DNA from 2 places in the Priestia sp. SIMBA_032 genome. Region 2 is predicted to be linked to the other one. Evidence: riboswitches for the same ligand, from Rfam matches in the RefSeq annotation. Region 2 holds a riboswitch; the other holds the start of a gene.
The links. Region 2 has a riboswitch for glycine ahead of gcvT (glycine cleavage system aminomethyltransferase GcvT). Riboswitches for the same ligand answer to the same signal wherever they lie in the genome.
Positions count from the first base shown of each region.

Region 1: it holds a riboswitch for glycine, as region 2 does, so the genes downstream of both, SB717_RS21510 (amino acid permease) here and gcvT (glycine cleavage system aminomethyltransferase GcvT) in region 2, are expected to answer to the same signal.

Region 1 is NZ_JAWRXD010000007.1:116,060-131,147, forward strand. Features, by position in the region: gene SB717_RS21465 (OsmC family protein) at 39-422, shown strand; gene SB717_RS21470 (pyridoxamine 5'-phosphate oxidase family protein) at 442-858, opposite strand; gene cax (calcium/proton exchanger) at 1,059-2,114, shown strand; gene SB717_RS21480 (YfkD famly protein) at 2,255-3,055, shown strand; gene yfkAB (radical SAM/CxCxxxxC motif protein YfkAB) at 3,095-4,213, opposite strand; gene SB717_RS21490 (SE1561 family protein) at 4,417-4,602, shown strand; gene SB717_RS21495 (fumarate hydratase) at 4,766-6,307, shown strand; gene pdaA (delta-lactam-biosynthetic de-N-acetylase) at 6,402-7,211, shown strand; gene rlmD (23S rRNA (uracil(1939)-C(5))-methyltransferase RlmD) at 7,374-8,759, shown strand; glycine riboswitch at 9,012-9,092, shown strand; gene SB717_RS21510 (amino acid permease) at 9,251-10,594, shown strand; gene SB717_RS21515 (cache domain-containing protein) at 10,870-13,011, shown strand; gene SB717_RS21520 (YfhE family protein) at 13,439-13,555, opposite strand; gene SB717_RS21525 (GNAT family N-acetyltransferase) at 13,657-14,217, opposite strand; gene SB717_RS21530 (amidohydrolase) at 14,473-15,088, opposite strand, start outside.
Region 2 is NZ_JAWRXD010000002.1:394,291-409,378, forward strand. Features, by position in the region: gene SB717_RS07955 (MBL fold metallo-hydrolase) at 1-626, shown strand, start outside; gene SB717_RS07960 (DUF2626 domain-containing protein) at 664-900, opposite strand; gene SB717_RS07965 (Spx/MgsR family RNA polymerase-binding regulatory protein) at 1,163-1,546, shown strand; gene comGA (competence type IV pilus ATPase ComGA) at 1,817-2,869, shown strand; gene comGB (competence type IV pilus assembly protein ComGB) at 2,860-3,906, shown strand; gene comGC (competence type IV pilus major pilin ComGC) at 3,921-4,232, shown strand; gene comGD (competence type IV pilus minor pilin ComGD) at 4,174-4,656, shown strand; gene SB717_RS07990 (prepilin-type N-terminal cleavage/methylation domain-containing protein) at 4,640-4,978, shown strand; gene comGF (competence type IV pilus minor pilin ComGF) at 4,975-5,412, shown strand; gene comGG (competence type IV pilus minor pilin ComGG) at 5,402-5,776, shown strand; gene SB717_RS08005 (YqzE family protein) at 5,820-6,005, shown strand; gene SB717_RS08010 (YqhG family protein) at 6,029-6,853, opposite strand; gene SB717_RS08015 (DEAD/DEAH box helicase) at 6,840-8,513, opposite strand; glycine riboswitch at 8,694-8,786, shown strand; gene gcvT (glycine cleavage system aminomethyltransferase GcvT) at 8,999-10,099, shown strand; gene gcvPA (aminomethyl-transferring glycine dehydrogenase subunit GcvPA) at 10,120-11,466, shown strand; gene gcvPB (aminomethyl-transferring glycine dehydrogenase subunit GcvPB) at 11,459-12,937, shown strand; gene SB717_RS08035 (rhodanese-like domain-containing protein) at 12,982-13,365, opposite strand; gene SB717_RS08040 (lipoate--protein ligase family protein) at 13,596-14,429, shown strand; partial or broken gene SB717_RS08045 (vitamin B12-dependent ribonucleotide reductase) at 14,741-15,088, shown strand, end outside.

The DNA of each region.
Region 1 (15,088 bases), on a different contig from region 2:
TAAAAAGCGGTTTATAATGAAGTAAAGGAGTGAAGAAAATGAAATTTAACATGAAAAAAGAAGCGGGTTTTACGACAAATCTTCCTTACGGAGAGCTGCATATCGCCGGAGATGAAGAGCATGGCTTTCGTCCGTATCAGCTAATGACATCCTCCATTGCCGTGTGTAGCGGAGGCGTGTTAAGAAAGATTCTAGAGAAAAAAAGAATCTCTTTTTCAGATTTACGTATCCAAGCTGATGTGACGCGCAATGATGAAAAAGCGGGGCGAATCGAAAAAATTCATTTGCACTATACCATTACAGGAGAAGACCTCCCATTAGACAAAATTGAAAAATCGATTGAGCTAGCTCGAAAAAATTGTTCGATGCTACAGTCGGTTATTGACAGTATAGAAGTGACAGAAACCTTCGAAATAAAATAAAAGTGGACATTGTCCACTTTTATATTTCTTTTGGTTTGCTTCCGGCTTTATCAAAATAGCGCATGCGTTCAGGGGTCAGCTGAAGAAGCAAATAATTTGTGTCATCTGGACTTTTAATCCACTCTTTTAACTTTTCATTCCAAAATTTCTTTTTTAACTCTTCGTTTGTTTCTACATTTACTTTGGCTTCTACCTCTACATACGGATCACTCCAACCTTGCCCATCATAGCCTAACAAAATATGAACGTAAGGGTTTTTTTCTAGTTCTTCGACTTTATGGGTATCTTTATTGGTAGCGGTGTAGAGCACAAGATCTTCATGAAAAAACATCATAAAGCGTGAATAAGGTTTTCCATCTTGAATCGTAGCTAACGTTCCGATTGTATAGTCATCCAGTACGGATAAAATTTGATTTTTCACATCATTATTGCTCATTTTTTCACTCCTTATTATATCTTTTTACCCTTGGTAGTTTGGCTGATTTTTAACTATCTTAATCAAAAATCAATTAAGGGTTTATCATTTATAAAATTAGGTTAAAAATACTAACATTGATGGTGAGTCTATACAAATTCCATTAATTTGATATGATTGATTTTGTTGTCAAAAAATGAATAAGGTAGGTGTACATATCGATGATCAATCGGGTTTTTCTGATAGCGGTTATTCTTGGGGTGCCGCTATCTGTTATTGGGCACATGATGCACTGGTCAGATGTTCTTATGTTTATTATTTACTGTTTAACAATCATTGCCCTCGCAGCTTTTATGGGAAGAGCAACAGAGAGCTTAGCTGTTGTAGCTGGTCCTCGAATAGGCGGTCTATTAAATGCTACGTTTGGTAACGCTGTAGAATTAATTATTTCTATTTTTGCTCTAAAAGAAGGCCTTACAGCTGTGGTGCTTGCATCGTTAACCGGTTCTGTATTAGGAAATCTCCTTCTTGTAGGCGGTCTTTCATTCTTCATCGGGGGATTAAAATTTAAGCGCCAAGAATTTAATGTCTATGATGCAAGGCATAATTCTGGATTATTGATCTTCGCCGTTATCGTTGCGTTTGTTATTCCTGAAGTGTTTGCTAGCGAAATGGACGAAGCGAAGACTATGTCCCTAAGTGTCGGAATCTCCATTATTCTTATCATCTTGTACTTAGCGGCGTTATTTTTTAAGCTGGTAACGCATCGAGGCGTGTATCAGCATAAAAGTGAAGAAGTGGAAGAACATGAGAAGCCAGAGTGGTCAATGTGGAAAGCGATTGCGGTTCTCTTTTTGTCTACGTTAGCTGTAGCTTACGTATCGGAAAGCTTGGTTAGTACAATCGAAGTTGTATCCGAAAGTTTTGGGTGGAGTGAGCTGTTCATCGGGGTCATCATTGTAGCGATTGTTGGGAACGCGGCAGAGCATGCTTCCGCTATTATTATGGCCGTTAAAAATCGCATGGGTGTAGCTGTTGAAATTGCTGTCGGCTCAACTTTACAAGTAGCGATGTTTGTAGCACCGATACTAGTGTTAGTTTCGCTGATGTTCGAAAACCAAATGTCTCTTGTCTTTACTTGGCCTGAGTTGATTGCGATGGTAACGGCCGTGTTTTTAACTATTGCTATTTCTAATGACGGAGATACAAACTGGTTTGAAGGTGCAACTCTTTTAGGTGCTTATATTATTATGGGAATTGGTTTTTATCTTATTTAAAAAAGAAACGTTCGCTTTATGTGGACGTTTCTTTTTTGTGGGTGAATAGAAGAATTTCCCTTTTAGTATTCAGGATAAAACAGGGGATGTTTGAAAAAACTATGGTTGCATTCATTAACGATGTTGAAAGGAGTTTCTAGATGTTACGTAAATTGCTTTTATTTGTGTTTACCATCATTATTTCATTTTCATGTTCGACGAAGATCGCCATTGCGAAAACAGCTCAGCCTACCATCAACGTGCCTTCTTCAGCCTTAAATATTTCAAAAGAAAATACGTATCCAAATGCTAGTCAAGATACACCATATTTGCAGCCGAGTGAGTTCACAAAAGAGCTCATTGAAACGTCAAATGTAAAAATTGAAAACCCTGATTTAATTCGTATATTAAATGAATCAAACATTTCTAAAACTCCATGGGCAATTGGGTTCAGAGCAACCATTTTTTTAGGACAGTGGCCGTTAAATTATGAATCAACAGAAACAAACGTTAACTGGCAGCACCAGCGAATCAATACGAATCATTATGATAACAGAGCAGGAAAAACTCAGTACAAAATGATGTACAGTCAGGAAAATCAAAGCCATGTAAAAGGCGGATTAACAGCAAAAGTGCCCCAGCCTGATCATGTTAAACAAATGATGCTAATTGAAGCAGCTAAAAAAACAAAGCTCACTTTATCATTTCAAACGTTTGTAGGTGCCGGAACGAAAAAAGACCAGGTGTATAACGTAGCTCCCAAAAAAGTAGGTTATCTCTATGCGTACACGCCTGCCGTAAGTGAAAAGGGAAAAGTTACGTATGGAGAAGTGTATGTAACGGTAAAAGGCAGCAAGCGTTCAATTGTGGTGAGAAATGTAACGTCTCAAGGAATTGGAGCATGGATTCCAGTACAAGATTATGTCTCCTTAAGTTTTGGGGCTTATGACCAGCCGAGATAACAACAAAAAGAGATTCCCATTATGGAATCTCTTTTTTTGTTATTTTGTAATGTTCGCTTGGAGTTTGCTGAAATCAGTATCTTGATAATAGCTGTTTTTCACCAAAATATTAGGTCCCAAACACGACACTGTTGAACAATGGCAGCTAAGTTCTTTAGAAATCGTGCTTTGTTGCCACGTATCAAAAGCGTCTGTAAGTTTTGTATCTTGAATGTTGCCAAGAGGAGGCGTATCACCAAAATCAGTTACGATGATATCTCCGTCGAAAATATTTACATTTAGGCGAGAACGCCCGTCTGGATCGTTTCGAACGGTTACATTTTTACTGCTATACAAGCGCTGTAAAAGCGTTAAGTCTTCCTCGTTATTACTGCATGCATAAAACGGTAACGTGCCGAATAGCATCCACACATTTTCATCTCGAATATCAAGAAGGTGATGAATAGCTTGACGCATTTCAGGAAGAGATAATGTTTCTAGAGTGCTAGCAAAGTCACTTGGATACATAGGGTGTACTTCGTGGCGCTGACAAAGCATTTCATCAACAATTTGACGATGAATCTTTTCCATATGAGGAAGCGTACGTTTATTTAACATCGTTTCAGCTGATACCGTTACACCTGCTTTTACAAGCGCGCGGCTGTTTTCAATCATACGGTCGAAATATTTGGCGCGCTGCTCATAGGTAGGCTTTCGTTCCATCATTGCAAAGCCAGCTTCAACAAAGTCGTCCATCGTTCCCCAGTTGTGAGAAATATGTAAAACATCTAAATAAGGAATGATTTGTTCGTAACGGGCAAGATCTAATGTTAAATTTGAATTAATCTGTGTACGGACACCTCGTTCATGTGCATACTTTAATAAAGGCACCACATAATTTTTCACAGAAGATAGAGACATCATAGGCTCTCCGCCCGTGATGCTTAACGCCCGAAGTGTTGGAATTTCATCGAGACGTTTTAAAATTAAATCAAGAGGCAGTGCGTTTGGGTCTTTTGGCTGCAGCGTATATCCAACTGCGCAGTGCTCACATCGCATATTACAAAGCGTCGTTGTTGTAAATTCAACGTTTGTGAGCATCGGTTTGCCATATTGTTTCATATCTAAATACGCTTCCCACGGATCGAACTCCGGGGTAATTCGTTGTAAAGTGGCCATAAAAAAACTCCTTTTATTTTTCCGTAAAGTGAAATGATGATGAAAACATCTCACGGTCCGTCCTGCTAGACTAAATTATACGTCCCATTCAAAACGGACACCAGTGACTATTATGGATTTTATTGCTTTTAGTTGTCAAATATGAAGGTATTCGTTAGGATATAAGGAAATACGAATGAAAAGCTATATCAGGAGGGTTTAAAATGGGAAACGCCGTTCGAGATAAAGATTCACAAGTACGTTATTTAAAAGATCGTTTAAATATGTTTGTACACGTATTAGACTCTATGGAGCCTGAAAACACAGATCTAGAAGACATTGACCGTTTGATCACAATGATTGATGACTTAGAAGCAAAATGTGAGCAGTTTAAAAAAGATAAAGAATGAACAAAGAAAAAAGCGCTAGAAAAACTAGCGCTTTTTTGCTTGAAGTGGAAATCCTCCTATAAAGGTCTTTCGAAACAATTTTTGAAGGAGTATAATAAATTTTGAAAGTTGTACGACAGATAGATAAATACATACATTAGCGGGATATGGGAGGAATTAAGTGATGATTGAAGCTTTAAAACAAAGCATGTACGATTTAATTGTTGAAACATCTACAAAATTGCCAAAAGACGTTCGACGTGCTATCGCAAAGGCAAAAGCGCGTGAGAATGCAGGAACGCGTGCCGCAATGTCTTTAGCGACCATTACCAATAATATTAAAATGGCGGATGATAATTTATCACCAATTTGTCAAGATACAGGTATGCCAACATTTAAAATTAAAACCCCTGTAGGAGTGAATCAACTTCAAATTAAAGAAGCGATTTATTGGGCAATTGAAGAAGCAACAAAGCACGGAAAGCTTCGCCCTAACTCTGTAGATTCGTTAACGGGAGAAAACAGCGGTAATAATTTAGGCGGAGGCACGCCGGTTATTAAGTTTGAACAGTGGGAAAATGACTATATTGATGCGCGTCTCATTTTAAAAGGCGGCGGCTGTGAAAACAAAAACATTCAGTATAGCCTGCCTTGTGAAGTAGAAGGATTAGGTCGAGCTGGCCGTGATTTAGACGGCATTCGTAAATGTGTGATGCACTCAGTATACCAAGCGCAAGGCCAAGGCTGTAGCGCCGGCGTCATTGGTGTTGGAATCGGTGGCGACCGTACAACAGGCTATGAATTAGCAAAAGAGCAGCTGTTCCGAAACTTAGATGACGAAAATCCAAACGCTCAGCTTAAAGAATTAGAAGAGTATGTAATGGAAAATGCCAATAAGTTAGGAATCGGTACAATGGGCTTTGGCGGAGAAACGACATTACTTGGCTGTAAAGTCGGCGTAATCAATCGTATTCCTGCTAGCTTCTATGTGTCAGTTGCGTATAACTGCTGGGCTTACCGTCGCTTAGGTATTAAAATCAATGCTGATACAGGAAGCGTTCAAGAGTGGCTGTATCAAGAAGGCGAAGAAGTAGATTTTAATAACAATGCAGGTGCAGAAGAGAAACAAAATGCGGATGAAACAAAAGAAGTTGTATTACAAGCACCTATTACAGAAGAGCAAATTCGTGAATTAAAAGTGGGCGACGTGGTGCGCATCAACGGTATAATGTACACAGGGCGCGACGCCATTCACAAACATTTAACAGATCACGATGCGCCAATTGATTTAAATGGACAAATCATTTATCACTGTGGTCCGGTTATGTTGAAAGATGAAGATGAAAAATGGCACGTAACCGCTGCAGGACCAACAACAAGTATCCGTGAAGAACCTTACCAAGGAGATATTATGAAGAAATTTGGTATCCGCGCGGTTATCGGTAAAGGCGGTATGGGGCCTAAAACGCTTGCTGCTCTTCAAGAGCACGGCGGTGTGTACTTAAATGCTATAGGCGGAGCTGCACAGTACTATGCTGATTGTATCAAGAGTGTAGAAGGCGTTGATTTGATGCAGTTCGGTATTCCTGAAGCAATGTGGCATTTAAAAGTAGAAGGCTTTACAGCTGTAGTGACGATGGATTCACACGGAAACAGCTTGCATGCAGATGTCGACAAGTCTTCATTTGAAAAGCTTGAGCAATTTAAAGAACCGGTATTTAAATAAACATACGTCCAAAGCGTATGGTAAAAAGTAACGTTCATGAACGAGAAAATTGAGTGGATACTAAGCGTAAAATGACTTCCGAAAGGAGCTTCTTATGCGCCGGTTCACCTTTTTTCTCGTTTTTTTATTCGTAATGTCAACAGGCATAGCATCTGTTGAAGCACAAATGTATCCAAACACTCCGATCAGCTGGGGGTTTCAAAAAAGTAAAAATCACAAGCCCGCATCCGCAGGTACAGCTTATGAACAAATTCTTGCTAAGTATGATGCGTTTTATCTCGGAGATACAAATAAAAAAGATATTTATTTAACGTTTGATAACGGTTATGAAAATGGTTATACACCGCAGGTATTAGACGTGCTCAAAAAAAGAAAGGTTCCTGCCACGTTCTTTGTAACAGGACACTATTTAAAAGAAGAGCCCAAGCTAATTAAACGAATGGTAAAAGAAGGGCATATTGTCGGCAATCATTCATGGCATCACCCTGACTTAACTCAAGTTGATGATGGACGCTTTAAAGAGGAACTGCAAAAAGTAAAAGATGAATACAAGAATATTACTGGTCGTGATGAAATGAAGTATCTTCGCTCACCTAGAGGTGTATTTAGCGAGCGAACGCTAGCTCTTTCAAAGCAAGAAGGCTATACGAATGTATTTTGGTCACTTGCATTCGTTGACTGGAAAGTAAATGAACAAAAAGGCTGGCGCTATTCATACGACAATATGATGGCTCAAATACATCCAGGTGCGATCATGCTTTTGCATACCGTTTCAAAGGATAACGCAGATGCGTTAGATCAAGCGATTGTGGATTTAAAAAAGAAGGGCTATACGTTTAAAAGCATTGATGATTTAATGAACGAACGCAAACAAATGAAGAAAAGTCCTTCTAAAACGAAATAAGGATAAAAACCGACGGAAATATTTCTTCTGTCGGTTTTTTGCTGTTGAAGTGTTATAATATGCGTTGATGTCTTTTTTAAAGCGATACGGTCTAATAGGTTTTAAGCAGCTAAAGACCGTTAATAACTATATAAAGAATTTAAACTAATCGGAGTTGGTCTCATGAATAAACCAAAAACTGAAATGAAAGTTCAAAAAGGACAAACGTTTCCGTTGACTATAAAAAGACTCGGTATTAATGGAGAAGGCGTAGGATATTTTAAGCGCCAGGTCGTCTTCGTGCCGGGAGCATTGCCGAATGAAGAAGTGGTTGTAGAAGCAACAAATGTTCAGCATAAGTTTGCCGAAGGGAAAATTAAGCGAATTCGCAAAAAATCTCCTCAGCGCGTAGAAGCACCTTGTCCGATTTACGACCAGTGCGGAGGCTGCCAGCTTCAGCACTTATCTTATGAAGGTCAGCTAGAATCTAAGCGCGATATTGTTCTGCAAGCGTTCGAACGTCACAGTTCATTAAAAAAAGTAGAAGAAAAAACACGCCAAACGATTGGTATGGAAGATCCTTGGCGCTATCGTAATAAATCTCAGTTTCAAGTAGGTGTGGATAAACAAAAAGTTATCGCCGGTTTGTACGGATTGAATTCTCACCGCTTGATTGACATTGAAAACTGTCCGATTCAGCATGGAGCCACGAATCACGTGACAAAAGAAATAAAACGAATTTTACAAGATCTTCAAATTCCTATCTACAATGAACGCAAACGCCGTGGTATTGTACGTACCATCGTATCTCGAGTAGGATTTGAAACGGGTGAAGTGCAAGTTGTCTTGATCACGGCTAAACAAGAAATTCCGAAAAAAGAGCTGTTGACTAAAGAAATTCAGCGCCGCCTGCCGGAAGTAAAATCGCTCGTACAAAACGTAAACGGCCAAAAAACATCGCTTATCTTTGGAGACGAAACGTTTACCCTGGCTGGGAAATCGGTGATTCAAGAAACGTTAGGAGATATCTCGTTCGAACTTTCAGCGCGTGCATTTTTCCAGCTGAATCCTCTTCAAACCGTGAAGCTATATGACGAAGTGAAAAAAGCAGCTGCGCTAACGGGAAGTGAAAAAATTGTAGATGCTTACTGCGGAGTAGGGACAATTGGCTTATGGCTTGCTAAAGATGCCAAAGAAATTCGCGGAATGGACACGATTGAAGAATCCATTGTAGACGCGCGAAAAAATGCCCAAGATCATGGGTTTGAGCATGCCACATATGTGACGGGTCCAGCTGAAAAATGGATGCCGCAGTGGGTAAAAGAAGGCTGGAAGCCAGACGTTATCGTTGTTGACCCGCCGCGAACAGGCTGTGATGATAAGCTTCTAAAAACGATTTTACAAGTGAAGCCAAAGAAAATGGTTTACGTTTCTTGTAATCCATCCACACTAGCAAAAGATGTGCAGCAGCTGTCGAAGGCTTATCATGTGGATTACATTCAGCCTGTGGATATGTTCCCTCATACCGCACATGTGGAGAATGTGGTAAGTTTGACGTTAAAGAAATAAATAGATAAAGAGTAAAGGGCAGATTTGATTCTGCTCTTTTTTGTTTGTAATAAGGTGATCTTTGTCACAAGTAAAGAAACAAGATTTTTATGTAGTGTCTTCTTTTAAAGAAGGTAAATAAATGAAAATGCTCTTTCTTGTTGACAAAGCATCAAACTGGTATTAGAATAAACAACTATTCGACAGTCATTATATTGATCGGAAAAATTTAATACGTAGAAAGCTATGATTGCTGTGGGTCACACTATAGCAGGAGCAGCTTCTGGAGAGATCGCGATAGTTTCGCGACGCCGAAGGGTTCACAATCTCAGGCAAAAGGACAGAAGAGTACCGGATATTTATTTGGCATGTTACTAATTGGTAGCATGTACCTTAATATTTGTTATTCTTATGACCATGAGATTGGAGCGCATCCAATCTCTTTTTTTATTGGACTTTATTTGTAGTCCGTACGATGGCATCAAAGGTATTATTGTTAGGAGGAGTTAGAGTTGGAACAACGAGAATTAAAGAGGGATTTATCCAATCGTCATGTTCAGCTAATCGCGATTGGGGGAACCATTGGGACGGGCTTGTTTTTAGGTTCTGGTAAAGCAATACAGCTTGCAGGTCCCTCTATCATCTTTGCTTATGTAATTGTGGGTATTGCGCTTTTCTTTGTGATGAGAGCGCTAGGAGAACTACTGCTATCTAAAGCAGGTTATCAATCATTAACTGATGTTGCTGAAGAGTATCTTGGACCATGGGCGTCATTTGTAACGGGATGGACCTACTGGTTTTGCTGGATCATGACAGCTATGGCTGATGTGATTGCCGTTGGCGTATATGTGAAATATTGGTTCAATATCCCTCAGTGGATTCCTGCACTTATTTGTGTGATTATTTTATTAGGGCTTAACTTATTAACCGTAAAATTATTTGGAGAATTAGAGTTTTGGTTTGCTTTAATAAAGGTTATTACGATTCTTGCATTAATTATTATTGGCGTTATTTTGCTGGTAATGGGATTTAAAACAGACGCGGGATCCGTTACTGTTCAAAACCTTTGGAATCATGGAGGACTGTTTCCAAATGGGGTTTCAGGTTTCTTACTTTCGTTCCAAATGGTTATATTCGCATACGTGGGAGTTGAATTGGTAGGGGTATCCGCAGCAGAAACATCAAATCCCCAAAAAAATATTCCATCGGCCATTAATAAAATTCCGCTGCGAATCTTATTTTTCTATGTTGGAGCGCTTATCGTCCTTTTATTTATTAACCCGTGGATGGAATTAAATGCAGCAGAAAGCCCATTTGTTAAAACCTTTAGTTTAGTCGGAATTCCGCTTGCTGCTGGAATTATCAATTTTGTTGTATTAACTTCAGCTGCTTCTGCTTGTAATAGCGGAATGTTTTCAACAAGCCGTATCTTATATAATTTAAGTAAAAATGACCAAGGGCCATCTAAGTTTGCAAAACTGAATAAAAACCACGTACCAAGCAACGGATTATTTGTATCTACGCTGGTCATCTCAGCGGGAGCTCTTTTAAGCAAACTTATACCAGACCAAGCTTTCGGCATCGTAACGACCATTAGCGCTATTTGTTTTATTTGGGTGTGGAGTATCATTTTGATTTGTCATCTAAGATATAAAAAAACGCGTCCGCAGCTACATGCAGCATCAACATTCAAAGCACCGTTAACACCATTTATAAACTATATTGTGCTAGCGTTGTTTGCAGTGATTCTTATTATTATGCTGTTTTCTGATGCGACGCGCCCAGCCTTATTGTTGACACCCGTTTGGTTTATTCTCTTATTTGGTTTTTACTGGGCTAGAAGGAAAAAGAAATAGTAAATTGGTGACCTCATCATTTCGTGATGGGGTCTTTTTATCGGAGGATAAATAATGGATTTCTACTGCATGAAGAAAATGCAGGAAGCAAAGTTTATATAAGAACCCTAAAAAAATGTTTAAAACACAGTGAAAAAGCTCATAGTTTTCTGGTCGTAATGTAGAACCCAATGCTTTTCTTCTATGTCTAAAGGTGGAATTCTATCATTTACATGGAAAAGTTTTCATTTTGCAGTACAATGGAGATAGACTTCATTAGATTAAGGTGAACAAACATGAAATGGTTTAAATCTCATACGTTTTGGAAAATCTTCATGATTAATGTGCTTCTTATTTGTACCGTATTAACGCTAATGTTTATTGTTTCAAGAGTGATGCTGCCTAATATTTCTCAAGATCAATATCGGCAGGTAACTGATAAAACCGTCAAGAGAATGAAAGAGCAAATTAACGTCGTCATTAAAGATATTTGGAGCCTGGGCGACGAGGTACAGCAAGATCCTATTTTTTTATCGGATGATGAACAAGAGATAGACAAAGAACTGCAGAAAATAGTTAATATTTCACCGTATATCGATAGCGGAACCATTTTTAATACAAAAGGGTATGTGGAGCATTATTACCCGAATGATTTAAAGAATATGAAGCACGTGAACTTAAGTAAAAGAAAATATTTTCAAGAAGCGCTGCGCACCAAAAAAATATATTTAAGCGATGTCGTTTCAGCAGACACAAAGCATTACATTGTGGTGATGGCGATTCCTATTTTGGATGGGCAGCAAAATGTAAAAAAGGTCGTAAATTTAGCGCTGAGAATTGAAGAAAATGAAAGTTTTCAATCCATCTTTCAAACGTTCGATATAGGAGAGAACGGCTATACATTTATTGTAGACCGCAATGGTAGAATTATTTCCCACCCAGAGAAACAGAGAATCGGTGAAAATGCTAAGAAAAACGAAATCGTTCAGAAAACGATGAATCATAAATCAGGATATCGGCGCGTTGTGAACACCGAAGGTAAGTATTTCTTTGCGTCTTTCGAATATATTCCTGTTTTAGATTGGGGAATTGTCGCTGAATTACCTGTTGAAGAAATTTACAGGCCTTATGAAATGTTTGAAAAAACGCTTTGGATCGTTTCAGGTGTTACGATTTTACTGCTTTCTTTTTTTACCGCGTTATATGCAAGGCAAATTGTGAATCCAATTCATAAACTATATGAATTGGCGGGACAAGTAGCGCGCGGGAATTTTAATCAAAAAATTCCGGAACGAGAAATTGAGCGGGGCGAAATCGGTATTTTATCTAAACAGTTTAATGAAATGATTAGCTATATACGCCATTCTAAAGCGAATTTACAGCAAAAAGAAAATCAGCTGCAGGAACAAAAAACGTTTTTAAGACAAGTTATTGACATTAATCCAAGCTATATTTATGCTATCAATCAAAAAAGGGAATTCATTCTCGTTAATGAATCTTTTGCGATGCTCTTAGGTGAAAAATCTGATGACTTAATTGGACAATCAATTGATAAATATCAGTTCAACCTTCAATCAGATCTTTTATATAAAGGGGCGTTTTCAAACTGTACCCAAAAAGGGATGGTATTAGAAGAACAGTTTAAAGATTCGAAAGGAAACCGGCGCTGGGTCGAAACAGCAAAACTTCCTATTATGAATGAAAAACAGGAAATGATTCAAATGCTGTGCGTATCGACAGATATTACGGAGCGTAAAAAGGCAGAAGAGAAGCTTAGAACTTCTGAGAAGCTTGCCGTGGTAGGAGAACTTGCAGCTGGAGTAGCTCATGAAATCAAAAATCCTTTAACTTCTTTAAAAGGTTTTGTTCACTTATTAAAAGAACAACATCCTAAAGATGCTTTGTATATAGATATCATGGAAACGGAATTAGAACGAATGAATGGAATCGTAGAAGAATTTTTGATGTTAGGAAAACCTCAGGTAATGAAGGTTGAATCTTTGAATATGCAAGCGCTTGTTCAAGAAGTGTGCTCACTTCTTGAACCTGAAGCAGTAAAAAAGGAAGTAGCTTTCATATTTGAAAGAGACGACCAGTTACCAAAGGTGTATGGAGATAAAAATCAGTTAAAACAAGTATTCATTAATATTATTAAAAATTCTATCGAAGCAATGCCTGAAGGAGGAGCTATTCATATCATGATTAAAGTAAAAGAAAACCATCTTTGGCTGCAGCTTGCTGATGAAGGACAGGGTATTCCTCCTGAACGGTTAGCGAAGATAGGTGAGCCTTTTTATAGTACAAAAGAAAAAGGTACAGGTTTAGGACTGATGGTCAGCTATCGGATTATTAAAGCTCACCACGCGCAGATGACGTTTTCTAGTGAGTTAGATAAAGGAACAAGTGTGGATATATTGTTTCCAATAATAAAAAAGTAGGGGGAAGTTCCCCCTACTTTTTTATTATTATACTTATAATATATCGAAAGCCTTAATGTTACTAAAATAAATGAAAGTACTAAAGAAGATATCCACAGGTTAACAAGAAGTTAACTGCTGAATTATATAGGATATTCACAACTTTATCCACACTATTCACATTTTTTCAGAAAATTTACATAAAAATTACCCACTGTTATTTCAAGTTATGAAAGCGGTAATATGCATATTCAATAAAGTTATGCACATTATCCACATAATTGTGGGTAAACTTTGTGGATATAGTAGAGTAGTAAAAAAACCTCAATAACATCTATAAAATCTTCGTATTATTATGTCTACATAATATAAAAACGTCCTTCCGATACAAACTGTACAAAAAGGACGTTGAGATGATCAAGCGTTGGATAGAGATGTTTTGCCTCACTTATTTTTTCGTGTAGCCGCCTGCACGGTCTGCTTTTTTAAACTCACGGCCGTAATAGATTTCTTGAGCGCTACTTAACGTATTTTTTGCGTTTTCTTTTCGTTTTTTTTCAGACATAAAAAAACCTCCAATTAACGTTTTTCGATCATGCTACTTATTTTTTCCAGAATCTCTCGTTTTTAATCATAAAAAAAGCTCTCCGTTACACGGAGAGACTCTTACGCTTCTTTAAGCTGGTGATCTTCTTGAACGTCTTGTTCGTGACGCAAGTAGTATAATGTATACAAATCTTTTGGGATTTCGTATAAATCATATACGTCTTCATGTTGATTAATTTCATCGTACAAAGCTTTGTGTGTTTCATTCGCAAGTACTGCATAAGGCAGTTTTTCTGCAGCCTTAATAGACCTAATATTAATTTTGCGAATTCGCATAAAAATTCGCTCTATATTTAACTCAAAGAACAGTTCATTAAAGAACGCTTCTTTTGCAATTTGATTATATCCTTTTCCATGAAACGGTTTGCCAAGCCAAGTGCCTAAAAAGCCAGCTTGGTCCTGTACATCAAATAAATTAATGGTGCCTATAGGGTTACCCCATTCGTCTAAAATCGTGCGAGAAATGATTTCTCCATGATCTTCTGCTTCCATCGTTTGTTTAGTCACAAATAAAAATTCTTCATAGGAACGGGCTTTATGACGAACAAAAGGGAAGACATCAGGATGTACCATGAGTTCGTATAGAGATTGACAGTCATTTAGGTCACGTTTTTTTAACATAACTTTTCCCTCCTGATCGAGGGTATATACAGACTCCAATCAAGTCCCCACCCTCGAAATTTTTTAATAATTAAAAAAATTTCGGGGTGGGAATCGAACCCACTAGAACCAGTTACCTGGTGGCGCACCATTTGCCTTCCCATTACAAGTCAACAAACATAAAAAGTCAACGTGTGATGTTTATGCTTTTGTGAAATTCACATGCTTCTAAACGTATCATACTAAAAAAAATTAAAAAAGAAAATAGGTAAAATGTTAATTTTTTTTAAATAATATTTTACCATTTATCATGGTAAAAATAGGCTTTGCTAAGTAGTGAAAAGGATGATGGCTCCATAGCACCAAATCAGCGTCTTTTCCTGCTTCGATACTGCCGATTCGCTGATCAATACGGAGATTTCGAGCAGCAGCAATCGTGATGCCTTCTAATGCTTTTTGTTCTTCGAGCCCTTCACGTACGGCAATGGATGCACAAATATTTAAGTACTGAATGGGCGTATAAGGATGGTCTGTTGTAATGGAAACTTCTACTCCTTCATTGCAAAGAGCTTGATAGGTTTTCCACGTTTTATTCTTAAGTTCAACCTTTGAGCGGCGTGTTAAAGTTGGTCCCACGCTTACTTTTAAGTTTCTTCCACCCAGCTCTTTAGCAATTAAATGGCCTTCTGTACAGTGCTCAATACGAACGTCTAAATGAAATTCATCTGCTAAGCGCAGAGCTGACAGAATATCATCGGCTCGGTGAGCATGAATTCGAACGGGGATTTCTCTATTCAGTGCTTGAATGAGTGGTTTAATTCGCAAATCATCTTTATTGTCACTGCTTTTTGCATGATAAAAGGCTTCTCTCAGCATCCCCATAATACCCATT
Region 2 (15,088 bases):
ACCATCGTATACCGCTAGGACCTATTCAAACGAATTGTTATGTCGTTGCGAACGAAAAAAAAGAATGTTTAATTTTTGATCCGGGAGCTCAGGGAAAACAGCTCGTTGAATTTCTCGAAAAACAAACGTATAAACCATTAGCTATTTTGCTGACACACGCTCATTTCGATCACATTGGAGGAGTAGATGAGGTGATGAATCACTACTCTATCCCGCTTTATGTACATAAAGACGAAAAAGAATGGCTTCATAATAGTGACTTAAACGGTTCGAAATTTTTTGATTTAGGGGAAATTACAGCTCCAGATGCAACCGATATTATTTCATCCGAAGGCAATTTAACAATCGGTTCATTCCAATTTGAGGTGTATGAAACGCCTGGCCATTCTCCAGGCAGCGTTTCATATTATTTCAAACCGGGTAACTTTGTAGTATCTGGTGACGCGCTTTTTGCAGGCGGCATTGGGCGCACAGATTTACCTGGAGGTAATCAAGCTCAGCTGTTAGAAAGCATCGAAGCGAAATTGCTGTCCCTTCCGGAAGATACGCTTGTACTAAGCGGTCACGGACCTGAAACAACTGTGGGACACGAAATGGATCAAAATCCTTTTCTAAATGGTTTTTAAGAATACAAAAAGCGATGGAAGCCCATCGCTTTTCTCTTTACTGTCCTGGTGTCATCATAAAAGTTGACCAGTACGTGAACCCCACAAAAAAGACGGTCAAATATGCTCCAAAAACGTAAATGTACATTCTTTCAGACAGCTTTAAATAACTAAGAATTACAAAAAAGCCTGTTTGAGCTAAAAAGAGTAAAGAAGTCTTATGCATGTGACCGAGGTAAAACATTACAGTGAAAATTGCTGTCCAGAACCCCATTACACGGTACATTCGTTCCACGTCCATTTCCTCCTTTATCAAACTTAGTTAGTGTCATGATGAATGTCATCGCTGTGTAAGCACTAGAAAGCACTTATGAAACTATATCGATACTTTTCCATTATAATACATCCTTTCTTTCCTGAAAACGCTATCTTTTCCTTGAAATACGACAGAAGAAAAAAAGTTATACAATACGTATGCAAAATACTATACAAAGGTTATACAAAATGTGTACAATGTATATAAACAATCCACAATTAAAAAAACGGGAGGGTTTCATATGGAAGAAATTAAATTTTATACGTACCCGAGCTGTACATCTTGTCGTAAAACAAAAAAGTGGCTAGTGAAGGAAGGTGTAAATTTTAAAGAGCGTCATTTATTTAGAGAAACACCTACTCATAAAGAAATGCTTGAACTTCTTTCTATGACAACAGAAGGGATGGATGAACTTCTTGCTAAAAGAAGTCAAGAATATAAAAAGTTAAATGTTGATGTGGACAGCATGACGTTATCAGAAGTAGTCAATCTATTAATTGAACATCCTCGTTTACTTCGCCGCCCCATTTTAACGGATGGCAAAAAGCTTGTAGTAGGCTATAACGAATCTGCTCTTAAAAATTTAGTCAAGAAAAAAACAAGTCTTGCCTCTCTAGTTGTGTAAGCATACATGATGAAGAAGCTCAATTCAGTAAATAACGAATAAAACGACAGCGTAGAGTTTTACATCACGTTGTCTTTTTTTTATGTAGTCATTTAGAGGTGTACAGAAGTTGTACATCATGTAAACGGATTGGAGTGAAGAAAAGAAACGTGTACTAAACAAATTATAAAAAATAAAAAAAGAAGGAGGAAAATCTCGAAAAAGGTCGAAATTACTGTTTCTAGATGTTTTAACAATCATCTTTATTACAAATAAAGGAGCGATGATCGTTTGACCGAAATTGAACAGTTTGCTACTTACGTTATACGAGATGCATGTGAGTGCCGAAGTTCTGATGTGCATATTGTGCCCCGAAAGAAAGATGCTGTGATTCAGCTGCGAATTGACCAGGAACTTATTTTAAAGAGGGTCATTTCAAAAGAAATGTCTGAACGGCTCATTTCGCATTTTAAATTTTTAGGCGGAATGGATATTGGCGAGCGCAGAAAGCCTCAAAATGGTGCATTGACCACTTCTGTTGATCCCTATCAAGTAAATTTGCGTTTATCAACTCTTCCTACTTCTTATGATGAAAGTCTTGTTATTCGACTTTTACCTCATCAACAATCTACATCTCTCAAACATTTATCTCTTTTTCCTGAACATACTAAAAAGCTTATTTCTCTCTTGAAATTTTCTCATGGATTAATTATTTTTACTGGACCTACAGGATCAGGTAAAACCACTACTCTATATACTCTTTTACATGAAGTAAAGCATCTTTTTAATCGAAATGTTATTACACTAGAAGATCCTATTGAAAAACCGAGTGAAACCGTGCTTCAAGTGCAGGTAAATGAACGCGCAGGGATTACGTACACGACTGGTTTAAAAGCTATATTGCGCCATGACCCAGACATTATCATGGTGGGAGAAATAAGAGATAGTGAGACTGCCAAAATTGCTGTGAGAGCAGCGCTTACCGGACACTTGGTTTTGACAACGATGCATACTAAAGATACAAAAGGATCTTTGTACAGGCTGCTTGAGTTTGGCGTTAGCTTTCAAGAAATGGAGCAGACTCTTGTAGCAGTAGCTGCACAGCGTCTTGTAGAAATTCGCTGTCCGCTGTGTTCGGGAAAATGCCACCCTGCTTGTAAAAAAATGAGGAAGCATCGTCAGTCCAGCATATACGAATTGCTTTATGGCAAGGAGCTTAGCGAAGTGATGAGAGAAGTGAAAGGAGAAAATGCGGATTATGATTATAAGACGCTCCGAGATGTTATTCTAAAAGGAATCGCGCTAGGCTATTTATATCCGCATTCGCTAGACGGATGGGGGTAAAGACAAATAGACAAAAAAGGTGGTCTCTGGCTCAGCAAGCGAAAATTCTTAAGCAGGTCTCTAAGCTCCTAGAAAAAGGCTACACTCTTTCTCAAGCTCTTTCATTTTTGACGTTTCAAGTATCTAACAAAGAAAAAACGGATATTGAAAAATGTCTTGAGCAGTTAAAACGAGGAGAATCTTTACACGATGCTTTTGTTAAACTTCAGTTTCACCGTGATATTTTAAGCTATTTATATTTTGCGGAACAGCATGGAAACCTTCAATTTGCACTAAAAGAAAGTAGCTCAATGATTGAAGAAAAAGTAAGGCATCGTAAAAAATTTCAAAAGCTTGTTCAATATCCCGTATTGCTGCTTCTGTTTATTCTCTCCATTTTATTTGTTTTAAGTACGGTTCTACTTCCACAGTTTGAAGCTCTGTACTTATCCTTTGGAAACAAGCAGTCTTCGTTTATCCTCTTATTTATGCAGGCGATGTCGTTCTTTCCTTTTGTGTTACCTGCAGTCATCAGTATGCCAATTATCCTTTATTTGTTTTATGTGATTTACATTAAAAAATTGCCTCCCGTAGTTCAAATGCAGCTTTTTATGAGAGTTCCCGTTATCCGAACGTTCACACGGCTATTTAACTCGTACTTTTTTTCTGTTCATATGAGCAATTTACTAAACGGTGGTTTATCTATTTATGAATGCTTTGCTCTTTTTCAAAAGCAGGAGCATCATCCGTTTTTTCAAGTGGAAGCTTTTGCTTTTACAGATCAACTTTCCTCAGGAATGCGATTAGATCATATCGTTTCAGCTAAATCTCATTATGAAAAAGACTTGGCTCATGTTATTGTGCATGGCCAGCAGAACGGTGAGCTTTCTCAAGAGCTGTATGATTACAGTCTATTTATGATGGAAAGAATGGAACAATTTATTTTTCGGATTTTAAAATATGTACAGCCGCTTACATTTTTATTCATCGGAATTGTCATTCTGCTTATGTATATGTCCGTTATGCTTCCGATGTTAGAAGTGATGTCGAGCTTGTAGAAAGGTGAAAGAATATGATTATTAAAGGTAATAAAGGATTTACCCTTATTGAAATGCTGATTGTTATGCTTGTTATTACCGTGCTTTTGCTTATCATGATTCCAAATGTATTAAAGCATAATACGGTTATTAACAACAAAGGCTGCTCAGCTCTTGTCAAAACCGTAGAGGCTGAGGTACAAGTATACGAACTTGAAAATGGCAAAAAACCAAGTCTAGAAGAGCTTGAAGCAGGAGGCTACTTAAAAGAAGGCACCGTGTGTCCAAATGGCCAAGCTATTCAAATTGACGGTACCGGAAAGGTTACAGCTAGTGGTTCTTCTTAAGCAAAAAGGATTTACCCTCATTGAGATGCTGATGGTTTTATTTATTGTGCAAGTGATGATGTTTTCCATTATCGTAACCATTAGGCCGCTTGTGGAATATTACAAAATTACATTATTCTTGCGACAGCTGCAAAGCGATACATTTTACGTACAGCAGACAGCCATGAACCGAGAATCTCCAATTAAAATTAACTTCGCACCGAAGGGAACAGAATATATTGTTTCTGATTCTCGTGCCGTTCTTTATAAGCGCGCCTATGACTCCACTATTCATATTACGTTTGGAAGCGGCAATTCCACGATACAATACAACAAAAACGGCAATATTTCTCAAGCGAAGACCATTTTTATCAGCAATCAAAAATTTAAATATAAAGTTACTTTTCAAATAGGCAGAGGGCGTTTTTATGTGGACAAGATGTAAGGGTCAGCAGGGCTACACCTTGTTAGAAATGCTTGTTTCATTTAGTATGCTTTTACTCCTAACCGGTACAATTATTCCTTTGTATGTTCAGATGAAAGAAGCAGAAAAGAAGCAATATGTTTCGTATCAAGCTGATGCTATCTTGCACGAAGAGCTATTGAAATATAAATATGAAGCAGGATATAAACGGCGAGAAAAAATCGTAAAGGAAAACGTTGCGTTTTATCTGAAGTGGGACGGAGAAAGTGCTCAAAATCTTTGTGTAGAATGGACAGATTCCGGTGAGAAAATGAAAAAGAAGTGTGATGTGATGTTGAAGTGAAAAGGGAAAAAGGCTTTACGCTTGTAGAGATGTTAGTCAGTTTTACTCTTTTTTTGATCATTGTTTCATTTTTCCCCATTATCATTCCGCTAGCGAAGCAAACATATAATCCGGACTTTAGTATGAATGAAATGGAGTGGGAAATTTTTGTGAATCAACTTGCTATGGAATATCGAGAAGCAAAAGAAGTGAGAATTCATGCGACTACTCTTACGTTGAAAATGGAAAATAATCAGATCATCACTTATGAACGATACGAAGACAAGATAAGAAGACGAGTGGATGAAAGCGGTCATGAAGTTGTGCTGCAGCATATTAAGAATATTATGTATGAACAGCAAAAAGAAAGGCTGTTGATTCGTTCAACAGACGGTGTTAACAAAGTTAGAGAAGAAACCATTACGACGTTTTTGATGCTTGCTTATGAAACATAATGAGCAAGGGTTTATTCTCCCGGTTGTTTTGGCATTTTGTGCGCTTTTTCTTCTGTTAGTAGCTCAGCAAACCACTTATTTTGTGACGAAAAGCTCATTTTATCAAGAAGTAGAGCAGAAAAATCGTCTGCAGCATCTTTTAGAAAACGCGGTTGTACATGTAAAAAAAGAAATACAAGAATATAATAAATCTCCATCTACACCCTTAGTATTAGAAACGGGTACGGTTTCATACGAAGTAGTAAGTGAAGATGAACAGATGATTATCCTAAAAATAAAGTGTCAAACACTGCAAGGAAGAGCATTGACAGAAACCGCATATATTCAAAAAAAGGATCAGCACATTGTGAAGTGGACGGATTAAGTCTCTTTCTCTCCGGATATAATAGTGCTGAGGAGATGATTATATGAAAACGAATGATTATGTAAAATATATGACTGAGCAATTTGTACAATATATGGATCAGCCAAAAGAAGAGAGGAAAACGAAAAAGATTCAAAAAAAAGAAGAGCGAGCATCTTTTGCAAACAGATGGTTTGGAATGATTCCGCTGTCGTTTATGCTGTGGTACAGAAAGAAAAAAGAAAGATGAGCATATCATATGCTCATCTTTTTTTAACCGGCTTGTGTTTTATTAAATTGACGAGACATCGTTTCGGGTGATATGTAAAATAAGCCACCGTTTATAAACTTGAATAAAATAGTCGGTTCGTACAACTCTTGAAGCGCTGTTTTTTCGGTCATATATATGTCTGGCAGTTCCTCCGCCGTTTCGTAAAAATGATCAAGAAGCGCTAAGTCTTCATACCATCTTTCCTGCGCTTTTTCAGCCCATTCAGTTGGCTGAGCTTTAACATAGTCAGTCACATATGATGTGAGTCGTGCGATGGCACTTTTCGGTTTAATAAAAGGTGAGAGAGTAAAGCAATAGTCTGAGATTTTAGATGACAAATTTTGATTAATGATTAATTCATGAAATGATTCAATAATTTGTCCATTGATTAAATTAATGCCAAGTGACAAGAGCTCATCTTTTTTACGATCGCATTTGTACGAGACTTTAATATTTAATGCAAGCCAAGGATGTAAAGGCTGATTTGTTGGCTGAGCTGATGCAACTTGTTCATACAAGTGAATAAACCCGCCTAGTTTTTGAGTAGAAGCGAAAATTTGGTGTAGCCTAGGTGAACCAAAATGAATTCGTTCTCCTTGAACGGAATCGTCTTCAAATGCTGGGTCTGTAATGAAAGTGAGCGAAGCAGGAGTTGCTTCTCCCCCCGTCTTTTCAATGTAGTGCCAATAAAATGGACGATTCATCAATTCTTTATCGAGCTCAATCGTTAATTGAACCGTTAGATAAGATGGTGTTTCTGTGACAATAGAACAATTATTAGCTAGAAAGTAACGCTTTAAAAATTGATGAATATCAGTTTGCTGCATGCTGATCCTCCTCGCTGTCTTCGTATTGAATAATAGACGTCAAGTTCTCCATTTTGATTTTTATTTCTCCTTCACTCCGTGAATGAAATAAAATATCTTGAATATGCTCTTCAATATTTTTTAAATCAAGCTTTGTTAAAATATCATCTAACTCTCCAACAACTCGTTCAAACAGGTTTATTTTTTCGTATAACAATTTTAAAATATGTTCTTCGACCGTATGTTGAATGGCTAAATTGTAAATGTGAACATCATGTTTTTGACCTAAACGATGGACCCTTCCAATTCGCTGTTCTAGACGCATTGGATTCCACGGCAAATCATAGTTAATAATATGATGACAAAACTGAAGGTTGATTCCTTCTCCGCCCGCTTCAGTGGCAATAAATACTTGCGCGTGGTTTTCAAAAAGCTGCTTCATCCAGTCTTTTTTACCTCGCTTAAATCCTCCTCTAAACGGTACAGAGGTAATTCCATGCTGTTTTAAATACCACTGTAAATACAGCTGAGTTGCTCTGTACTCAGTGAAAATAATGACTTTGTCATCAATTTTTTGAACGAGCTCCAGAACTTTTTCTGCTTTTGCATTTTGCGGCACTTGCTGAAGTAGTTCCATTAACGGCGTAATCATATGTTCCGTTAATGCGCTGTTTTGATCTTCCTGACGTTCCAGCATGTTTTTTAATGTCATATACACCGCTTCACGGCTGCTGCAGGCCTCTCGCTGCAGAGTTAAAATTGAAAAAGCGCTTGAAGGGTGGAGTCCGTTTCCTTTAAAAGACGTAATCGCATCGTACAGCTCGCGTTCTTTTGGCGAAAATTCAACAGGAATGGTTTGCACAATTCGCTTCGTCCATTCGATACCCGTATCGTGGCGGCGATTTCGAATCATAACTTTGTTAACAAGCTCTTTTAAGTGCTCATCGTTTTGCAAAGAACGTTTTTTAGCAGAAAATAATTCTTCGAAATAGTCTTTATTGCCGAGGTGGCCAGGCTTTAAAAGAGAGACTAAGTTAAAAATTTCTTCAATTCGATTTTGAATCGGTGTTGCGGTTAGCAATAGACAAAATTTCTTTTTCAGACTTTGAACAAATTCATAGTTTTTTGTTTTGTTGTTTTTAAGTTTATGAGCTTCATCAATGATGATGAGATCGTAGTCTTGTTCTAGCACAATTTCTCGATGAGGAGAACGTTTTGCTGTATCAATTGAAGACACAACGATGTCACACTGATCCCACACATATGATTTTCTTTGAGGGACTGCAGGAATATAAAATTTTTGATTTAATTCCATAGCCCACTGTGAAACAAGCGAAGCTGGAACTAAAATGAGAACTTTTTTAACAAGTCCGCGGATCATATATTCCTTCAAAATTAACCCTGCTTCAATCGTTTTCCCCAGTCCTACTTCATCTGCTAAAATAGCTTTCCCATTCATTGTTTCCACTACTTGTTTGGCTACTTCGAGCTGATGAGGAAGCGGCGTTAAATCGGCTAGATGTTTTGGGCTTTGTAGTCCTTCAAATTCTGAGATAAGCGTTTGGTCTTCTATTTCATAGGCAAGTTTATACAAATCCCATGCAGACCAAGGACCGTCTTGCTCCAATTTAGTTGAGAAGGATGCTTCCCATGTTTCATCGATGTTTAATTTCACTTTCATGATAAAAATGCTCCTTTGTAAAAAATTTTTATTGAACAAATGATAAGAATCAGGTAGGATAAAAATATATTTAGAAAATTTGAAAAAGAAAATAGATTAGCACTTTACAAATGATTGTGTGAATAAAGATAGATACATCTTTCAGTAGTATGCCCAACTTTACCAACTTTATAGAAGCGAATGACGACACGGGGAGAGACTACTTGAATGTAGCGCCGAAGGAGCAAGCAATAAAATTGTGAATCTCTCAGGCAAAAAGACTCTTGTTTGACGCAGCTCTGGAGAGTGTCTATGCGTTTATAGACCACCCACGAGGCAAACCTATTCATTTATAGGTAAACTTTCAGGTGAAAAGGACAGAGACTTCCTACTAAATACAGTAGGGGGTTTTCTGTCCTTTTTTGTTTGGATACATAGTGATCCCTACACTCTTTGAAAACTCCCCGTTATGAAAAGTTTCACGTGAAAAAGAGGAGGACATAAATATGACAACAGAATTACACAAAACGCCGCTTTATGATACCTATCAGAAATATGGTGCCAAAACGATTGATTTTGGAGGATGGGCTCTTCCCGTTCAATTTTCTTCTATTAAAGAAGAGCATGAAGCTGTACGTACAAAGGCAGGCCTTTTTGATGTCTCTCATATGGGAGAAATTCTTGTAGCAGGAGCTGATAGCTTAGCTTTTCTTCAGCATACGATGACAAATGACGTTTCTACCCTTGTAGACGGAAAAGCGCAGTATACGGCTATGTGTTATGAAGACGGAGGCACGGTAGATGATTTGCTGATTTATAAAAAAGCAGATCAAGAGTATTTGCTAGTCGTAAACGCTGCTAATATTCAAAAAGACTATGAGTGGCTAGTGTCTCATAAGCAAGGAGATGTAACACTCGTTAATCAATCTGATGAAACTGCGCAGCTAGCTTTACAAGGTCCCGTAGCAGAAAAAGTTTTACAAACGTTAACGAACGAAAATTTATCTTTATTAAAGCCATTTACATTTGCTGATGATGTAGAAGTAGCGAATGTAAAAGCTCTCGTTTCACGTACTGGGTATACGGGGGAAGATGGCTTTGAAATTTATTGTTCTTCAGCTGACGCCTCTCACTTGTGGACGGCTATTTTAGAAGCAGGCAGTGATGAAGGTGTGTTGCCTTGCGGATTAGGAGCTCGCGATACGCTTCGTTTTGAAGCTACTTTGGCTTTATATGGCCAAGAGCTTTCAAAAAATATTACGCCCATTGAAGCTCGAATTGGATTTGCAGTAAAAACGAACAAAGACAGCTTTATTGGAAAAGAAGTGTTAAAAGAACAGCGTGAAAGCGGGGCACCGCGTAAGCTGGTAGGAATTGAAATGATTGATAAAGGTATACCAAGACACGGTTACGAAGTATTTGCAGATGAAGAACAAATTGGATTTGTGACAACAGGTACACAGTCACCGACATTAAAGAAAAACATCGGTCTAGCACTATTGTCAGCGAAGTATACAGAGCTTGGTCAAGAAGTGGAAGTGCAGGTTCGAAAAAAACGCTTAAAAGCAAAAGTGGTTTCAACACCTTTTTATAAACGTTCAAAGTAAGCTTTGGGGAGGAATTTAACATGTTACATCGCTATTTACCAATGACAGAACAAGATCAGCAGCAAATGTTAGCAGCAATTGGTGTTTCATCTGTTGATGATTTATTTTCAGATATTCCGCAGCGCGTTCGTTTTCAAGGAGAATACAATATTAAAAAAGCGGCTTCAGAGCATCAGCTGTTAAAAGAATTAAATAGTATGGCTGCTAAAAATGCTCATTTAAAAGACTATGCTTCTTTTTTAGGAGCAGGAGTTTACGATCATTACATGCCGGTTATTGTTGATCATGTTATTTCTCGTTCGGAATTTTATACGGCCTATACTCCGTATCAACCAGAAATTTCTCAAGGAGAACTTCAGGCCATCTTTGAATTTCAAACAATGATTTGTGAGTTAACGGGGATGGACGTGGCTAATTCTTCTATGTATGACGGAGGAACTGCTTTAGCAGAAGCCGCTATGCTCAGTGCGGGTCAAACGAAAAAGAAAAAAGTACTTGTCTCTGCGGCTGTTCACCCTGAGTCAAAAGATGTTTTAAAAACGTATGCGAAGGGTCAATACATTGAAGTGGTAGAAATCCCTGCAGCAGACGGAGTAACAGATATGATTGCATTAGAAAAAGAGATGGGGAGTGACGTGGCAGCTGTTATTGTCCAGTATCCAAATTTCTACGGACAAATCGAGCCGTTAAAAGAAATTGAAGAAATTACCCATCAAGAAAAATGCATGTTTGTCGTTTCAAGCAATCCTTTATCATTGGGTTTACTTACGCCTCCTGGAGAATTCGGAGCTGACATCGTTATTGGAGATGCACAGCCATTTGGTATTCCAAGTCAATTTGGAGGCCCGCACTGCGGCTACTTTGCAACTACGTCTAAGCTTATGCGAAAAATCCCAGGACGATTAGTAGGGCAAACGGTAGATGAGAACGGTAAGCGAGGGTTTGTATTAACGCTTCAAGCGCGTGAACAGCATATACGCCGCGATAAAGCGACTTCTAATATTTGTTCAAATCAAGCGTTAAATGCTTTAGCGGCATCAGTTGCCATGACAGCTTTAGGCAAGCAGGGTGTAAAAGAAATGGCGCTGCAAAACTTATCAAAAGCGCATTATGCATATGAAGCGTTAAAGGCAAAAGGAGTAAATGTAGCATTTGAAGGAGCGTTTTTTAACGAATTAGTCGTGAAGCTTCCTGTTTCGGTAGCAGAAGCAAACAATCATTTATTAGCATCAAAAATAATTGGCGGTTATGATCTTAGCCGTGATAACCAAGCGCTTGAAAATCACATGCTGCTTGCTTTTACAGAGCTCCGTACAAAAGAGGAAATTGACCAACTTGTAAATGAATTGGGGGATCTTCATGCTTAATCAAAATCAATCACTTATTTTTGAAAGCAGTAAAGAAGGGCGAATCGGCTATTCATTGCCGGAGTTAGATGTGCCGCAAGTAAATGCTGAAGAACTGCTTGGAAAAGCGTATGTGCGTACCGAAGCTCCTGAGCTTCCTGAAGTATCAGAACTTGATATTATGCGTCACTACACCGCGCTTTCAAAACGAAATCACGGAGTGGACTCAGGGTTTTATCCGCTTGGTTCATGTACGATGAAATATAATCCAAAAGTGAATGAACAAGCAGCACGCATTGCTGGGTTTGCGCATATTCATCCGCTTCAAGATGAGCAAACGGTTCAAGGCGCTCTCGAACTTTTATATGATTTGCAAGAGCATTTAACAGAAATTACGGGAATGGATGAAGTAACACTTCAGCCAGCAGCAGGTGCTCATGGCGAGTGGACCGGGCTTATGATGATTCGTGCCTATCACGAAGCAAATGGTGAGACGCAGCGAACAAAAGTCATTGTTCCAGACTCAGCTCATGGAACGAACCCGGCTTCGGCAACAGTTGCGGGATTTGAAACGGTAACAGTAAAATCAAACGAACATGGTTTAGTGGACTTAGAGGATTTACGCCGCGTAGTGGGAGAAGATACAGCCGCTTTAATGTTAACAAACCCAAATACGCTAGGGTTATTTGAAGAAGATATTTTAGAAATGGCTGAAATTGTTCACGCAGCAGGTGGGAAACTTTATTATGATGGTGCAAATTTAAACGCAGTATTAAGTAAAGCTCGCCCTGGAGATATGGGGTTTGACGTTGTGCATTTAAACCTTCATAAAACGTTTACAGGTCCTCATGGAGGAGGCGGTCCTGGTTCTGGTCCGGTAGGGGTAAAAGCAGATTTAATTCCGTATCTGCCTAAACCAGTACTTGTGAAAACAGAACAAGGCTACCAATTTGACTATAACCGTCCTCAGTCAATTGGACGCGTAAAGCCGTTTTACGGCAACTTCGGTATCAACGTTCGCGCTTATACGTATATTCGTTCAATGGGTCCAGACGGCTTAAAAGCCGTAACGGAAAATGCTGTGTTAAACGCCAACTATATGATGCGTCGTTTAGCAGAGCACTATGAGCTGCCGTTTGACCGTCACTGTAAGCACGAATTTGTTTTATCAGGAAAACGTCAGAAAAAGCTTGGCGTGCGCACGTTGGATATTGCGAAGCGACTGCTTGATTTTGGCTATCATCCGCCGACTATTTACTTCCCGCTTATTGTAGAAGAGTGCATGATGATCGAACCAACGGAAACGGAGTCGAAAGAAACGCTAGATGCGTTTATCGATGCGATGATTCAAATTGCAAAAGAAGCAGAAGAAACGCCTGAAGTCGTACAGGAAGCTCCGCACACAACGGTTGTGAAGCGCCTTGACGAAACGCTCGCAGCGAGAAAACCAGTCCTTCGCTATCAGAAAGAACAGGCTGTTCAAAACGTCTAACAAAAAACCTCGCCCAAAGGCGAGGTTTTTCTATATACATACCATTATTTTTTCTTTTTCACTTTACCGTTCCACATTTTGAAGCCGCCTTTTAAATCATAGATTTCTTGAACACCGTGGCGACGAAGCATTTGTGCTGCGCGTCCTGTGCGCATTCCGCTTTGACAATAGATGTAGACAGGCTGATCTGGACGAAATTCTTTAATGCGCATACGAAACTGTGAAAGAGGAATATTTCGTGCGCCTAAAATATGTCCGTTTTCGAATTCATTCGGTTCACGAATATCAACTAGCTGTGCCTTGCGGTAGCCGCTGCGGAATTCTTCTTCAGTTAACGTTTTCATAATGCGACGTTGGACAAAGAACATAACGACAGAGTATATGATGATTACTCCAAGTAAAATGAGTACTGCTGTAATTGCTGACATGCTGATTCTTCCTTTCTTCGACAAAATCCATACTCTTATTATATAAGTGAATGAAATTAGAAGTAAAGCGATTTTGCCTTGAACCTAGCGGATTTCTTCCCGAAAATGAAAAAACTACCACATTTGAATTCGCAGTTTTATGTTGCTCTTTGCTTTTCCTTAGCTCAATCTTTTGGTAGACTAAAAAACGGATTTATTTTTTATATTACATATAGCTGAGGATGAGGTAGATGAAAGCAAAGTGGAGATTTATTGATTCCAACAACCGTTCGCCTTATTACAATATGGCGTTAGATGAAGCGTTATTAGAATGGCATAGTAAAGGAGAAATTCCACCTACGATTCGTTTTTACGGATGGAATCCTCCAACGCTGTCAATCGGTTATTTTCAAAAAGCTGAAAAAGAAATTAACTTTGATAAAGTAAAAGAATTAGGACTAGGCTTTGTGAGACGTCCAACGGGCGGCAGGGGCGTGCTTCATGATGAAGAGCTTACTTACAGCGTCATTGTATCTGAAGAGTACCCTAATATGCCTAAGACAGTTACAGAGGCATATCGCGTCATCTCTGAAGGTTTACTGGAAGGATTTCGTTCGTTAGGGCTCGAGGCTTATTTTGCTATTCCTCGTTCAGAAGAAGAAAAAAATAGCTTAAAAAACCCTCGTTCATCCGTTTGTTTTGATGCTCCTTCTTGGTATGAACTAGTTGTAGAGGGCCGCAAAATTGCTGGAAGTGCCCAAACTAGACAAAAAGGAGTTATTCTACAGCACGGCTCTATTCTGTTAGAGATTGATGAAGATAAATTATTCAGCGTGTTTAATTATCCAAATGATCGCGTGAAGGAAAGAATGCAGCGCGCATTTCGTTCTAAAGCGGTAGCCATCAATGCAATTGCGGGCCGCAAAATCCCTATTGAAGAAGCGAAAGAAGCGTTTTACAAAGGATTTGCTTCGGCTCTTAATATTGATTTAGAACCGTATACGCTGTCTGAAGAAGAGGAAGCATATGTGGAAGAACTAGCGCGCACAAAGTACGGATCGGATGAATGGAACTTTAAGCGCTAAACGAATGCGGATGAGAAATAGATAAAAGTGCAACTTCTATAAGTTGCACTTTTTATTGGAATTTTTAGAAATAATACTTGGCTAATAGAATACATAAGGAAGAAAAGTCAAACACTTTTTTTGCGAAAAAAAAAATATTTCACTTGACATCTTTCTATATGTAGATGTTTGGGTAAGTGTCAAATACTATATATTGAATTCGTCCAAGCCCTGTGGTAAGTTATTGATAGTTGATTGAAAAACTCTTTTTCCTTTAAAAGGAAAAAGAGTTAATAAATTCATAGATGTTCGATAAGTAAGGAGTTGTGAGAATGACTGTTTTGTTAAATCAAAAAGTGAATATGAATGTTGAAAAGCTCAATTCGGATATTGAACGCTTTCCGCAAGTACATCCGATTACACTGGATATGAAGTTGACTCATAAAGGTGTTTCAAGATTGGTAATGTTAGACCGCTATGCGTTTAAAGATACGGAAAAATTAACGTTATCAGAAGGAGATTTTGTTGTTCTAACTGTAAAGGAAGATCCAAAATTTCCAGCACGAGGACTTGGCTATGTGGAAAGCATTAATTTTGAGCAAAAGACCGCTGTTGTCAAGGTAGAAGATGAGTTTAGAGGTGCTTTATCGCCTGAAGAAGCAGAAAACGGGTTAATTACT